One region of the Burkholderia sp. Bp8998 genome, then DNA from elsewhere that is predicted to be linked to it. Evidence: riboswitches for the same ligand, from Rfam matches in the RefSeq annotation. Region 1 holds a riboswitch; the other holds the start of a gene.
What was found. A riboswitch is a leader RNA that binds a small molecule or an ion and turns the genes downstream of it on or off. The one in region 1 is predicted to bind manganese.

Region 1 (7,768 bases):
GTTGCCGCCGCGCCCGCCAGCCCGCGCCGCGCGTCGCGCCGCGTCGTCCCAACCGGAGCGTGCTGATGGAGGCCTGGCTCGGCGATCTGCAGCAACTGCTCGCGCACGGTGAAGCGGCCGTGCTCGTGACGGTCGCGCACACCGACGGTTCCGCGCCGCGCGAGGCCGGCACCAAGATGCTCGTCACGCGCGACACCGCCCGCCATACGATCGGCGGCGGTCATCTGGAATGGAAGGCGATCGAGATCGCGCGGCACCTGCTGAAGGACGGCGCGCACGTGCCCCACGCACGCCGGCTCGAACGGCTCGCGCTCGGCCCGAGCCTCGGCCAGTGCTGCGGCGGCGCGGTCGTGCTCGCGTTCGAGCGGCTCGACGTCGGCGACCTCGGCTGGATCATGTCGCTCGCGAAGCGCGTCGCGGCCGGCGCCGCGACCGTGCGTAGCGTATCATTCGGCCCCTCGCCGGGTGTGCCGCTGCTCAGCGAGCCCGAATCGCCCGCCGCGCGTGCCGATTGCCTGCTGTGGGAAACCGGCGGCGTGTCGCTGATGACCGAAACGATCGCGCCGTACGCGTTCCCCGTCGTGCTGTTCGGCGCGGGACACATCGGCACCGCGCTCGTGAAGGTGCTGGCGACGCTGCCGTGCCACGTGCGCTGGATCGACGGGCCCGACGCGGTGTTCCCGCCGGCCGAGGCGCTCGCCGGGATCGGCAATCTCGCGATCGACGCGGTGGCCAGCCCGGCCGATGCCGTCGACGCGGCGCCGCCGCACACGTACTTCGTCGTGATGACACACGACCACGCACTCGATTTCGTGCTGGCCGAACGCATCCTGCGGCGCGGCGACTATGCGTACTTCGGGATGACCGGCTCGCACACCAAGCGCGTGCAGTTCGATCATCGGCTGGCAGCGATCGGCATCGACCCGGCCCAGGTCGCGCGGATGCGCTGCCCGATCGGCGTCGAAGGCATCATCGACAAGGCACCCGAAGTGATCGCGATCTCGGTGGCCGCGCAGTTGCTGCAGGCCGTCGAGGCGAACGCGCCCGCGCAAGCTTCCCCTACCTTCTGACCGACCAAGAACAACGCCATGACCCCGACATTCAAGGACAAGATTGCCCGCGCTCCGAAAGCGGAGCTCCACATCCATATCGAAGGCTCGCTCGAGCCGGAACTGATCTTCGCGCTGGCGCAGCGCAACGGCGTGAAGCTCGCGTACGAGTCGATCGACGCGCTGCGCGCCGCGTACGCGTTCACCGACCTGCAGTCGTTCCTCGACATTTATTACGCCGGCGCGAGCGTGCTGCTGACCGAGCAGGATTTCTACGACATGACGGCCGCGTACTGCGAACGCGCACTCGCCGACAACGTCGTCCACACCGAACTGTTCTTCGACCCGCAGACGCACACCGAACGCGGCGTGCCGATCGAGACGGTGGTGGCCGGCATCGACCGCGCGCTCGCCGATGCCGAGCAGCGCGGGCTGTCGAGCAAGCTGATCCTGTGTTTCCTGCGCCACCTGTCCGAAGAAGATGCACTCGCGACGTTCGAATCCGCGTTGCCGCTGTTCGAACGCTATCGCCATCGGCTGATCGGCGTCGGCCTTGATTCGTCCGAGCTCGGCCATCCGCCGACGAAGTTCGCGCGCGTGTTCGAGAAGGCGCGCGCGCTCGGGCTGAAGCTCGTCGCGCATGCGGGCGAGGAAGGCCCGCCCGCCTACATCTACGAAGCGCTCGACGTGCTGAAGGTCGACCGTATCGACCATGGCGTGCGCAGCATCGAGGATGCGGCGCTCGTCGAACGCCTCGCGCGCACGCGCACGGCGCTGACCGTGTGCCCGCTGTCGAACCTGAAGCTGTGTGTGTTCGACGACATGGCGAAACACACGCTGAAGGCGCTGCTCGATCGCGGCGTCGCGGTGACGATCAACTCCGACGATCCGGCCTATTTCGGCGGCTACGTCAACGACAACTACTTCGCGACGGTCGACGGGCTGCAACTGACGGACGCCGAAGTGCACGCGGTGATCCGCAACGGCTTCGAGGCGTCGTTCGTCGACGCCGCGCAGCGCGATGCGCTGATCGCGCGTCTCGATTCGTACTGGCAGGCCGCGTGACGGCCGGCATCGAGGTTCGCTAGACAGATGAAACACCGCAACGACATCCGCTTCGCGACGACCGGCTCGGCCCTGCGCCGTGCCGGCCGCCGGCGCGCACCGCACGCGCACGCCGGCGTCGCACCCGTGGCACGCGTGGCGACGGCGATGTGCGTCGTCGCGCACCGAAGCCTGTCGTTGCGGCTCGTCAGGCAGCTCACCGCCGCCGCGATTGCGGTCGCAATCCTGGCGCTTGCCGCCCGGAGTCCCGCGATGGCGGCCGCCGCCGCCACGCTCGCGTGCGCAATCGCAGCCTGCGGCGCCCCACCTTCGCGCGTCGCCGCATCGCGCATGCACGGGCAGCGCCTGCAATGCCGTCGCCCGCGCGACGCCGGCCGTTTTCTTCTGTTCGCCTTACCTTGATGCAGGACCATTCGTCATGACGCAAACCGCTTTCCGTTCCCAACTGCTGACCTTCAACGGCGACCCGGCGCAGTCGAGCCAGGCCGCGAACCACGAGACCGACGGCCTCCTGATCGTCGACGACGGCAAGGTCGTCGCGGCCGGCCCGTATGCGCGGCTGGCCGCGACGCTCGCACGCGACGCGGTCGTCCACGACCTGCGCGACAAGCTGATCGTGCCCGGCTTCATCGACACGCACATCCACTATCCGCAGACGGACATGATCGCGTCGCCGGCCCCCGGCCTGCTGCCGTGGCTCGACAAGTACACGTTCCCGACCGAGCGCCAGTTCGGCGACCCGGAGCATGCGCGCGAGGTCGCCGACTTCTTCGTCGACGAACTGCTCGCCTGCGGCACGACGAGCGCGCTCGTCTACTGCACCGTGCACAAGCAGTCGGCCGACGCGCTGTTCGCGGCGAGTGACGCGCGCGACCTGCGGATGATCGCGGGCAAGGTGCTGATGGACCGCAACTGCCCCGAGTTCCTGCGCGACACCGCGCAATCGGGCTATGACGACAGTGCCGAGCTGATCGGCCGCTGGCACGGCAACGGCCGCCAGATGTATGCGCTCACGCCACGCTTCGCGCCGACCTCCACCGAGGCGCAGCTCGAGGCGTGCGGCGAACTCGCGCGCCGGCATCCGGACGTGTTCGTGCAGAGCCACGTCGCGGAAAACGTCGACGAAGTGAAATGGGTCGCCGAGCTGTTCCCTGGCCACCGCAGCTATCTCGACATCTACGATCGTTACGGGCTGCTGCGGCCGCGCGCGGTGTACGGCCACTGCATCCACCTCGACGACGAGGACCGCCGCCGGATGGCCGAGACGCGCACCGTGGTCGCGCACTGTCCGACGTCGAACTTCTTCCTCGGCAGCGGGCTGTTCGACTTCGACAAGGCCGGCGAATACGACGTGCCCGTCACGCTCGCCACCGACGTCGGCGGCGGCACGTCGTTCTCGATGCTGCAGACGATGAACGAGGCGCACAAGGTCGCGCGGCTGTCGGGCCACCACCTGACGGCGACGCGGATGTTCTGGCTCGCGACGGCCGGCGCCGCGCAGGCGCTCGACCTCGCCGACACGGTCGGCACGCTCGCGCCGCGCACCGAAGCCGACTTCGTCGTGCTCGACCCGCAGGCCACGCCGCTGCTCGCGCGCCGCACGAGGCGCGCGGAGTCGCTCGAGGAACTGCTGTTCGCGTTCGCGCTGCTCGGCGACGATCGTGCCGTGTACCGCACGTACGCGGCCGGCCGGCTCGTGCACGAGCGCGGGGCCGCACGCCGCACCACCGCCACCGCGTAACTCACGCGCGTTGGGCCCACCCGGCCCCGGCATGCGCTGCGGCGCATGCCGGGGCCGCCGAATTCACCGTTCGCGGCACGCGCCGTGCTAGAATTCGCCGCTCATTGGGGAGTAGCCGCTCCGCTCGATGTCCCGCGCCCCCGGCGCGCATCGTGACGGAGGCGTCCGTCAACAGACTTGGCCGTTCGGCCATGGCGGGCGCAGCCACCAGGCCTGGCGAGACCGATGGTTCACTGCGCGCCGCATCAGGGCCCGGCGCGCGGCGGATCGTCGCTCGCACGCACAACATCGGCCCGTGGAACCCCATACGTGTCCCAAGCCTTCCTCATCTCCACCGGCGCCGTCGCCCTTGCTGAAATCGGCGACAAGACCCAACTGCTGTCCCTCGTGCTGGCCGCGCGCTATCGCAAGCCCGTGCCGATCATTCTCGGCGTACTCGTCGCGACACTGGTGAACCACGGCTTCGCCGGTGCGCTCGGCGAATGGCTCGGCGCGCTCGTCACGCCGTCGATCATGCGCTGGGCGCTCGCGTTCTCGTTCATCGCGATGGGGTTGTGGATCCTCGTGCCGGACAAACTCGATGCCGACGAAGCCAATGCGAACCGCTCGCGGCTCGGCGTGTTCGGCGCGACGCTCGTCGCGTTCTTCCTCGCGGAAATGGGCGACAAGACGCAGATCGCGACCGTCGCGCTCGCCGCGCGCTTCCAGGATTACATCGGCGTGGTGGCCGGCACGACCTTCGGGATGATGCTCGCGAACGTGCCCGCGATCCTGCTGGGCGACCGTTTCGCGCACCGCCTGCCGACGAAGCTGGTGCACGGCATCGCGGCCGTGCTGTTCGTCGTGCTGGGCGCGCTGGCGCTGCTCGGCGTCGGGGCCTGACGCACGCAGGCACGTGGCGCGGCCGGGCGGCCGCGCCGGTGTCGATACCGCGTTACTTCGCGACCGCCGTGCCCGATGCCGGCACGGCCGGCACCGCACGCTCGTTGGCGGCCGGCGCAGCCGGCCCGCCGCGCTTGTCGACCGGCAGCCGCACCGTGCGGATCGCCCCGTTCGACAACGGAAAATCGGCGAGCGCGCTGCGCGCAAGGAACGGCATCGCATACAGCAGCGCGCCGTTGTCGCCCGTGGTGCGCGCGGTCACGTTATAGACTTCCTTGCCGGTCGCGCGCTCGGTGATCCGGATGCCGAGCGTGTAGTCGAAGACCTGGTAGGTCTGCGCGACGTAGCCCGCCGGCATCGGCCCCCAGGGCCCCCACGGGCCCCACGGCCCGCCCCGCCAGTACGGCCCCGGCCCCGTGAACCACGGGTCGTAGTAGACCGGTTGCGGCACCGTCACCAGATCGCTGCCGACCCCGTAGGCCAGCCCGACCAGATAGCGCGCCTGCGCGGCAGGCACCTGCCGGAATGCGTACGCGGACAGTTCGTTCGCGACGATCGGCTCGTAGGTCGACTGCTCGATGCTGTGCTTCTGCGCATCGGTGCGCGTGAAGGCGTAAGTGCGTGTCGCGTCGCTGCCGCTCCAGTCGGAGAAGGCCGTGACCTGTGTCGTCACGTAGCTGGTACAGCCCGTCAGCAGCGCCACGCACAGCACCGCCGCCCAGCCCGCACCGCGTTGAATCCATTCGCGTTTCATGTCGATCCTCGTCGATCCGTCACCCGTACGTCGCACCGCGCGAACCGCACGGGATGCCGATAATACGCGGACTCCCGGAACCGGTAAAAAGTTCGCCCGACACGCGGCCGCAAGGCTTTGTACAATGGCCCGGTTCGCCCGGCCCGCGCAGCGGGCCCGATCCCCACTCCACCGATCTCGACGACCATGTCCGACAACGCCTCCTCCACCGTGATCCGCCGCGCCGACTACACGCCGCCGGCCTTCCTCATCGATTCCGTCGCACTCGAATTCGATCTCGCGCCGGCCCGCACGATCGTCAGGAATACGATGCGCGTGCGCCGCAACCCGGATGCGGCGCCCACCCCGCATCTGGAGCTGATGGGCGAAGCGCTCGAATTCCTCGGCGCACAGGTCGACGGCGCGCCGTATGGTCCGGTGCGCGCGCACGAACACGGGCTGACCGTCGAAAACGTGCCCGACGCGTTCGAACTCACGCTCGACAGCGCGTGCGCGCCGGACCAGAACACGACGCTGTCCGGCCTGTACGTGTCGAGCGGCAACTTCTTCACGCAGTGCGAGGCCGAAGGCTTTCGCCGCATCACCTACTTCCTCGACCGCCCCGACGTGATGGCGTCGTACACCGTCACGCTGCGCGCCGACAAGAGCGCGTATCCGGTGCTGCTGTCGAACGGCAACCTCGTCGACTCGGGCGAGCTGCCCGACGGCCGCCACTTCGCGAAATGGGAGGACCCGTTCCGCAAGCCGAGCTATCTGTTCGCGCTGGTCGCGGGCAAGCTCGTCGCGATCGAGGAGAAGATCACGTCCGGCTCCGGCAAGGAAAAGCTGCTGCAGGTGTGGGTCGAACCGGCCGATCTCGACAAGACCCGTCACGCGATGGATTCGCTGATCCATTCGATCCGCTGGGACGAGAAGCGCTTCGGCCTCGAACTCGATCTCGACCGCTTCATGATCGTCGCGGTGGGCGACTTCAACATGGGCGCGATGGAGAACAAGGGGCTCAACATCTTCAACACGAAGTACGTGCTGGCGAACCCCGAGACAGCAACCGACACCGACTTCGCGAACATCGAATCGGTGGTCGGCCACGAGTACTTCCACAACTGGACCGGCAACCGCGTGACCTGCCGCGACTGGTTCCAGCTGAGCCTGAAGGAAGGGCTGACCGTGTTCCGCGACCAGGAATTCTCGGCCGACATGGCCGCGGGTGACGACGTCGGATCCGCGGCCCGCGCGGTCAAGCGCATCGAGGACGTGCGCGTGCTTCGCCAGCTGCAGTTCGCCGAGGACGCGGGCCCGATGGCGCATCCGGTGCGTCCGGAAAGCTACGTCGAGATCAACAACTTCTACACGATGACCGTCTACGAGAAAGGCTCGGAAGTCGTGCGGATGTACCAGACGCTGTTCGGCCGCGACGGGTTCCGCAAGGGGATGGACCTGTACTTCAAGCGCCACGACGGTCACGCGGTGACGTGCGACGACTTCCGTCACGCGATGGCCGACGCGAACGGGCGCGATCTCGCGCAATTCGAGCGCTGGTACAGCCAGGCCGGCACGCCGCGCGTGTCGGTGCGCACCGCCTACGACGCGGCCGCGCGCCGCTACACGGTCACGCTTGCGCAAGGCTACGGCGATGCGTCGCCGGCCGCGCGCGAGACGCAGCAGGGGCCGCTGCTGATTCCGTTCGCGATCGGCCTGATCGGCCGCGACGGCCGCGACCTGCCGTTGCGCCTCGACGGCGAAGCCGCCGCCACGGGCACGACGCGCGTGCTCGACTTCACCGATACCGAACAGACCTTCACGTTCGTCGACGTGCCGGAACAGCCGCTGCCGTCGCTGCTGCGCAATTTCTCGGCACCGGTGATCGTCGAGTACGACTATACCGACGACGACCTCGCGTTCCTGCTCGCGCACGACAGCGACCCGTTCAACCGCTGGGAAGCCGGCCAGCGCCTCGCGACACGCGCGCTGCTGACGCTCGCTGCGCGCGCCGCCGCGAACGAGCCGCTCACGCTCGGCGAGAATTTCGTCGCCGCGTTCCGCCGCGTGCTGACCGATGAAAACCTGTCGCCCGCGTTCCGCGAACTCGCACTGACGCTGCCGTCGGAAACCTATCTGGCCGACCAGATGGCGGAAGCCGATCCGGCCGCCGTGCATCGCGCGCGCCAGTTCGTGCGCCGCCGGCTTGCGACCGCGCTGCGCGCCGAGTGGCTCGCCGCCTATGAGCAGCACCAGACGCCGGGCGCGTACGAGCCGACACCCGAAGCATCCGGCCGC
Region 2 (7,768 bases), on a different contig from region 1:
GATGAAGCGCGGCACGGCACCGCCAACCCGCTTCATGACAATCCCGTCATCCACCGGTCATCTTTCGCGCACGCGCGGCGCCGTAAGCTCACGCGTTACACTGACCGGCTGGAATCACGAACGGCCTGCTCCACCATGCGGATACTGATAGTCGAAGACGAACCCAAGATGGCGTCGTACCTCCGCAAGGGGCTGACGGAGGCGAGCTACACGGTCGACGTGGCCGAGAACGGCCAGGACGGGCTGTTCCTCGCGCTGCACGAGGATTTCGATCTCGTCGTGCTCGACGTGATGCTGCCGGAGCTGGACGGCTTCGAGGTGCTGCGGCGGCTGCGCGCGCAGAAGCAGACGCCGGTGCTGCTGCTGACGGCCCGGGAGGCGGTCGAGGACAAGGTCGCGGGGCTCGAACTGGGTGCCGACGACTACCTGCTCAAGCCGTTCGCGTATGCGGAGTTCCTTGCCCGCATCCGTTCGCTGCTGCGGCGCGCGCCGCGCAATGCGCGCGAGATCCTGCAGGTCGCCGATCTCGAAGTCGACCTGATCAAGCGCCGCGTGCGGCGCGCCGACACCCGCATCGACCTGACCGCGCAGGAGTTCGCGCTGCTGCAGCTGCTCGCGGAACGCGAGGGCGAGGTGCTGACGCGCACCTTCATCACGTCGCAGATCTGGGACATGAATTTCGACAGCGACACGAACGTCGTCGATGCGGCGATCAAGCGCCTGCGCGCGAAGATCGACAACGCGTACGAGAAGAAGCTGATCCACACGATCCGCGGGATGGGCTACGTGCTCGAGGATCGCGCGTGAGCGGCGGCCCCGCGCCCTATTCGCTGCTCCGGCGCCTGACGCTCGCGTTCGCCGTCGTGGCCGCGCTCGTGTTCGCGCTGACCGGCGCGTACCTGTATCGCTCGCTGTCCGCCGAATTGACCCGGCGCGACGACATCGAGATCGCGGGCAAGCTCAACCAGTTCCTGCAGCTCGCGCACGCAAGCGGCTCGACGGCCGCCCTGCGCGCCGATCCGGCCGTCTTCCATGAGGTGCTGCTGTCGCATCCGGGCGTCTATCTCGGCATCTACGACGGCGCGAACCACCCGCTCGTCGAACACACCGACGAAGCCGGCCACACGCTCGCATCGGTGATCGCACGACCGCAGCCGGCCGGTGCATCGGCCGCGGCCGCCGGCCCGTTCACCTGCTCGCCGCCCGGCATCGGCACGTCGCGCTGCATCCGTGCGCGCGCCACGCTGCCGTCGGGCGAAACCATCCAGGTCGCGCTGGCGCGCACGGCGACCGATCGCCAGTCGCTGCTCGAAAGCTATCGCGTCGACATCTGGCTCGCGGCCGCGCTCGGCGCGCTGCTGGTCGGCGCGCTCGGCTATGCGGTCGCGTCCCGCGGCCTGCGTCCGGTCGAGAGCCTCGGCCGGCAGACGTCGCGCATCGAGGCGCACAACCTCAACGCGCGTCTCGACGCGCGCGGCGGCCCGGTCGAGCTGCACGAGCTCGCCACGTCGGTCAACCGGATGCTCGACCGGCTCGAGCGCGCGTTCGTGCGGCTGTCGCAGTTCTCGTCCGATCTCGCGCACGACATGCGCACGCCGCTCGCGAACGTGATCAGCTCGTCGCAGGTCACGCTGTCGCGTGCCCGCACCACCGAGGAATACGAAGCGCTGATCGATTCGAACATCGAGGAGTGCGAACGGCTGCAGCGGATGATCGAGAACATGCTGTTTCTCGCGCGCACGGACAACGCGCGGCAGCACCTGAAGACCGCCGAACTCGACGCGGGCAACGAACTGCGCCGGCTCGCATCGTATTTCCAGGCGCTGGCCGACGAGGCCGGCGTGCGCCTCGACGTACACGGTGAAGCGCCGGTCGTCGCGGACGCGACGCTGTTCCGCCGCGCCGTCAGCAACCTCGCGTCGAACGCGCTCGAACATGCGGAAGCCGGGTCGACGATCGAGCTGGCCGTATCGACCCGGCCCGGTTACGCGGTCGTCGAAGTCACGAACCGCGGCGTGGCGATTCCGCCCGAACAGATCGAGCGGATCTTCGAGCGCTTCTACCGGATCGATTCGTCGCGGCACGGCGCGGCGCGCAACGCGGGGCTCGGGCTCGCGATCGTCAAGTCGATCGTCGAACTGCACCGCGGCAAGGTCGAGGTCGCGAGCCGCGACGGACGCACGACGTTCGCGCTGTATTTCCCGGCCCGTGCTTCGTGACGCTGCGTGACGCGTGGATGATGCCGCCGCGCGAGCATGCCGATTGCTTCCCGGTATTGCATATGCATCCGTCGTAACGCGGCTTACCGCCCAGAATGAACGGGTACGACCGCACGAACTTGCCGAAAGCAGCCGGCTCGGCTAGACTGCTTTTCGTCTTTGGGGAGTAGCCTGCTTTCCATCCCCGGAAAGCGAACGCGTCAACACACTCGGCTTGCGGCCGTGGCGCGTTCGGCCGAATCGGTCTGGCGAGACCATGGACGCATTGCGTCGTTCCTGGTCGGACGTCGGCAGATGCGTCATGGTTCGTCCACGTCCGACCACGGAGTCTCCATGTTCCTCCCGATCTTCCCCTCACGTATCGCCACAGCCCGCACGCATGCCTGCGGAGGTGCCGCATGACGCTGATGCTCGTCGAACTGGCGTTCATGCTGATCGTCATCCTGGTCGCGGCCGAACTCTTCACCAATGCGCTCGAACATCTCGGCGAACGGCTGAAGATATCCGAAGGCGTGACCGGTTCGCTGTTCGCGGCCGTCGGCACCGCGCTGCCCGAAACGATGGTGCCGCTGCTCGCGCTCGCGGGCGGCACGTCGAACGCGACCGTGAACGAGGAGATCGGCGTCGGCGCGATTCTCGGCGCGCCGCTGATGCTCGCGACGCTGACGACCTTCCTGATGACGCTCGCCGTAATCCGCACACGCGGCCTGACCGGCACGATCGCGCCCGAGCGGACCGGCTTCGTGCGCGACCTGAACTACTTCATCGCCGCGTTCGCGCTCGCCACCGTCGCGATGTTCGTCCCGCATCACGTATGGGCCGTCCGCGCGCTGCTCGCCGTGATGCTGGTCGGGATCTACGTGACGTATGTCGTGATGACGTTCCGCGCGTCGACGCAGCTCGTCGATGCCGGGCACGGCACCGAAGCGCCGCACGCGATGTTCCTGTCGCGCGTCGGGCTGCCGACCAACCTGGCGACCATCGCGCTGCAGCTCGCGCTCGGCGTCGCGCTGCTCGTCGGCGGGGCGAAGGGCTTCATTCATGGCGTCGAAGGCGTGTCGCACCTGCTCGGCATCTCCGCGCTGCTGCTGTCGCTGATCATCGTGCCGATCGCGACGGAGTTGCCGGAGAAGGTCAACAGCGTGCTGTGGATCCGCCGCAAGAAGGACACGCTCGCGTTCGGCAACATCACCGGTGCAATGGTGTTCCAGGGCACGCTGCTGCCGGCGATCGGCATCATGCTGACGCCGTGGGAGCCGCGCCCCGAAGTGCTGACCGGCGTGGTCATCACGCTCGCGGCCGCCGTCTGGCTGCGCATCAATGCCCGCGCGCGCGGGCTCGCGATCTGGGCGCTGCTGGCGAACGGGGCCGGTTACGTCGGCTACCTGTTCGTGACGCTGACACGCTGAAACGCCGGATCGGGCGCAATCGGGTGCGTCGTCCGGCGGATGCGCGCACCCGACCGCCGCTCACGCAGCTGCATCGCGCTTCGCTGCGCTCGATGCAGGCGGCCACGCCGCCCGCATCCCCGCGCTTACGACGCCTTCACGAGCCTGACGATCGTCAGCGTGCCGTTGACGTTCTCGACGCGCACCTTCACCTTGTCGCCCACGTGAACCTCGGCGAGCATGGCCGCGTCCTTCGCCTTGAACGCCATCGTCATCGGCGGCATCCCGACGTTCTCGAGCGCGCCGTGCTTCAGCGTGATCTTGCCGCTCGCGGCATCGACCTTCTTCACTTCGGCGTCGGTGAGGGCCGTGTTCGACTCGGCCGCGTCGCCCGACGACATCTTCATGCCGGACATGTCCATGCCCGACATGTCGCCCGCGGCAAGCGCGGGGACGGTGAACGCGCCGGTCGCGAGAATAGCAGCGGCGGTGGTAATCAATTGATTCATCTTCATCGGGATTCTCCGGTTGGGGTGGACGGCACGTTCATGCCATGAGGAACTGCATCGGAATGCCGCTGACGGCTCGTGCTTCGCGCGCGACGGCGCTGCAGCAGTAACCATGCGGCGGGAATGACGAACATCGACAGCAGCGGCGCGGTGACCATCCCGCCGACCATCGGCGCGGCGATCCGCTGCATCACTTCGGAACCGGCGCCGTGTCCGACCATGATCGGCACGAGGCCGGCCAGCACGACGGCAACCGTCATCGCCTTCGGCCGCACGCGCAGCACCGCGCCTTCGCGAATCGCATCGAGCAGCACCGCATCGGTCAATGGCTCGCCGGCGTCGAGGCGGCGCTGCAGCGCGCCCTTCAGGTACAGCAGCATCACGACGCCGAACTCGGCGGCCACGCCCGCCAGCGCGATGAAGCCCACCGACGTCGCGACCGACACCGCGTGGCCCAATGCCCAGACGAGCCAGAAGCCGCCAACCAGCGCGAACGGCACCGTCGACATCAGCAGCAGCGCATCGACCGCCGAGCCGAACGTGACGAACAGCAGCAAGAAGATCACGACGAGCGTCACCGGCACCACGGTGCGCAGCGTCGCCGCCGCGCGTTCGAGATACTCGAACTGCCCCGACCACGCGATCGAATAGCCGGGCGGCAACGCGACCTGTTGCGCGACCGCCTGCTGCATCGCGCGAACCGCGGTGCGCAAATCGGTGCCGCGCAGGTCGACGTACACGTAGCCGGACAGCCGCGCGTTCTCGCTGCGGATCATCGGCGGCCCGTCGGCGATCGCGACGCGCGCGACGTCGCCGAGGCGGATCTGCGCGCCGCGCGCGGTGACGACCGGCAGTTGCCGCAGGTTCTCGAGCGAATCGCGGATCTCGCGCGGATAGCGGATGTTGATCGGGAAGCGCTCGCGCCCCGCGATCACTTCGCCGACATCCTCGCCGCCGACCGCCGACGCCACCACCGACTGGATGTCGGCCACCGACAGCCCGTAGCGCGCGGCCGCGAGCCGGTCGATATCGACGTCGATGTAGCGGCCGCCGTTCAGCCGTTCCGCGAGCGCGGACGTGACGCCCGGCACGCGTTTCACCGCCGCCTCGACCTGCGTCGCGATCGCGTCGATCCCCGTCAGGTCCGGCCCGGAAATCTTCACGCCGACCGGCGTCTTGATGCCGGTGGACAACATGTCGAGCCGGTTGCGGATCGGCGGCACCCACACGTTCGACAGGCCCGGCACCTTCACGGTGCGATCCAGCTCGTCGACGAGTTTCTCCGGCGTCATCCCGGGCCGCCACGCGCTGCGCGGCTTGAAGCGGATCGTCGTTTCGAACATCTCGAGCGGCGCGGGATCGGTCGCCGTATCCGCGCGCCCCGACTTGCCGAACACCGTGTCGACCTCGGGCACGGTCTTGATCAGCCGGTCGGTCTGCTGCAGCAGTTCGCTCGCCTTGTCGGCCGAGATGCCCGGCAGCGCGGTCGGCATGTACAGCAGGTCGCCTTCGTCGAGCGGCGGCATGAACTCGCCGCCGAGCCGCGACAACGGCACGGCCGTCAGCAACAGCGCGACGAGCGCGACGCCGATCGCGAACCACGGGCGCCGCAGCGTCGCTTCGAGCAGCGGCCGGTACACGCGGATCAGCACGCGGTTGATCGGGTTCGCATGCTCGGGCGGAATGCGGCCGCGCACGAGATACCCCATCAGCACCGGCACCAGCGTCACCGACAGCCCGGCCGCGGCCGCGATCGTATAGGTCTTCGTGAACGCGAGCGGCGCGAACAGCTTGCCCTCCTGCCCTTCCAGCGAAAACACCGGAATGAACGACAGCGTGATGATCAGCAGCGAGAAGAACAGTGCCGGCCCGACCTCCGCGGCCGACGTCGCGACGAGCTCCCAGCGGCGCGCGGCCGTGATCGGCTCGCCGGGATGCGCGTGGCCGTATGCCTCGAGATGCTTGTGCGCGTTCTCGATCATCACGATCGCCGCGTCGATCATCGCGCCGATCGCGATCGCGATGCCGCCCAGCGACATCAGGTTCGCGTTCACGCCCTGGTAGCGCATCACGATGAACGCAGCCAGCACGCCGAGCGGCAGCGACAGGATCGCGACGAACGCGCTGCGCAGGTGGAACAGGAACACCGCGCAGACGATCCCGACGATCACGAACTCCTCGATCAGCTTGTCCCTGAGGTTGTCCACCGCGCGCTCGATCAGCTGCGAGCGATCGTAGGTCGTGACGATCTCGACGCCGGGCGGCAGCGAACGCTTCAGGTCGGCGAGCTTCGCCTTCACCGCGTCGATCGTCGTCAGCGCGTTCTTGCCCGAACGCATCACGACGACACCGCCCGTCACCTCGCCCTGCCCGTTCAGCTCCGCGATCCCGCGCCGCATCGCCGGGCCGACCTGGATGCGCGCGACGTCGCCGAGCAGCACCGGCGTGCCCGCGTCGTCGGTGCGCAGCACCACGTGCCGGAAATCGTCGAGCGTGCGCAGGTAGCCGGTCGAACGCACCATGTACTCCGACTCGGCCAGCTCGACGACCGAACCGCCCGACGCCTGGTTGGCCTTGCCGAGCGCGTCCGCGACCGCCGCCTGCGTGATGCCGTACGCGCGCAGCTTGTCCGGATCGAGCACGACCTGGTACTGGCGCACCATCCCGCCGATGCTCGCCACTTCCGACACGTCCGGCACGGCCTTCAGCTCGAACTTCAGGAACCAGTCGTTCAGCGCGCGCAGTTGCCCGAGGTCGTGGCGGCCGGTGCGGTCGACGAGCGCGTACTCGTACACCCAGCCGACCCCGGTCGCGTCCGGCCCGAGCGACACGGTCGCGCCAGCCGGCAGCCGGCTCTGCACCTGGCTCAGGTATTCGAGCACGCGCGAACGCGCCCAGTACGGGTCGGTGTGGTCGTCGAACAGCACGTAGACGAACGCGTCGCCGAACGACGAGTACGCGCGCACGGTTTTCGCGCCCGGCACGCCGAGCAGCGTCGTCGTCAGCGGATAGGTCACCTGGTCCTCGACGACCTGCGGCGCCTTGCCCGGATACGACGCCTTGACGATCACCTGCGTGTCCGACAGGTCGGGCAGCGCATCGAGCGGCGTCTGCCGCAGCGAATGGACGCCCCACGCCGCGATCAGCACGGTGGCGAGCAGCACCAGGAAACGGTTGCGGACGGACCAGCGAATCACGTGCGCGATCATGGCTGGCCTCCCAGCGGCTCGACCTTCGTCAACCGATAACCTTCGTCACCCTGCACGAACGCGAAGCGCACCGTCTGGCCCGGCTTCACGTCCGGGAACGCGGTAGCGGACGGCTTGCCGAAGGCCATCGTCATCGCGCCCCAGCCGAGTGCGGGCACGGGCCGATGCGAGAATGTGATGTCGTCGGCCGTGACGCTCTCGACCTTGCCGGTGGTCTCGTAGGTCGGCGCCGCCGCCTTCGGTGCCGACACGGGCACCGCCCCGCTCGCGCCGGCGCTGCTTGCCAGTCGCGGCAGCACGGACTTGAGGCTCGCTTCGGAATCGATCAGGAACTGCCCCGATGCGACGACCGTATCGCCTTCGCTCAACCCGTCGAGCACTTCCGTATCGCCGCCGACGTCGTTGCCCACCGTCACCGTCGCCGGCTGAAGACCGCCGTCGCC

Region 2: linked by a shared signal. The riboswitch ahead of DIE06_RS11885 (sodium:calcium antiporter) and the one ahead of DIE06_RS09305 (TMEM165/GDT1 family protein) in region 1 are both predicted to bind manganese.

What each region holds. Positions count from the first base shown of each region.
Region 1 is NZ_QTQF01000006.1:108,754-116,521, forward strand. It holds gene xdhC (xanthine dehydrogenase accessory protein XdhC) at 66-1,070, shown strand; gene DIE06_RS09285 (adenosine deaminase) at 1,089-2,114, shown strand; gene DIE06_RS38955 (hypothetical protein) at 2,262-2,516, shown strand; gene guaD (guanine deaminase) at 2,533-3,855, shown strand; yybP-ykoY riboswitch at 3,950-4,086, shown strand; gene DIE06_RS09305 (TMEM165/GDT1 family protein) at 4,165-4,737, shown strand; gene DIE06_RS09310 (DUF4136 domain-containing protein) at 4,790-5,491, opposite strand; gene pepN (aminopeptidase N) at 5,678-7,768, shown strand, end outside.
Region 2 is NZ_QTQF01000009.1:15,924-23,691, forward strand. It holds gene DIE06_RS11875 (heavy metal response regulator transcription factor) at 136-807, shown strand; gene DIE06_RS11880 (heavy metal sensor histidine kinase) at 804-2,219, shown strand; yybP-ykoY riboswitch at 2,369-2,544, shown strand; gene DIE06_RS11885 (sodium:calcium antiporter) at 2,618-3,628, shown strand; gene DIE06_RS11890 (copper-binding protein) at 3,754-4,122, opposite strand; gene DIE06_RS11895 (efflux RND transporter permease subunit) at 4,119-7,325, opposite strand; gene DIE06_RS11900 (efflux RND transporter periplasmic adaptor subunit) at 7,322-7,768, opposite strand, start outside.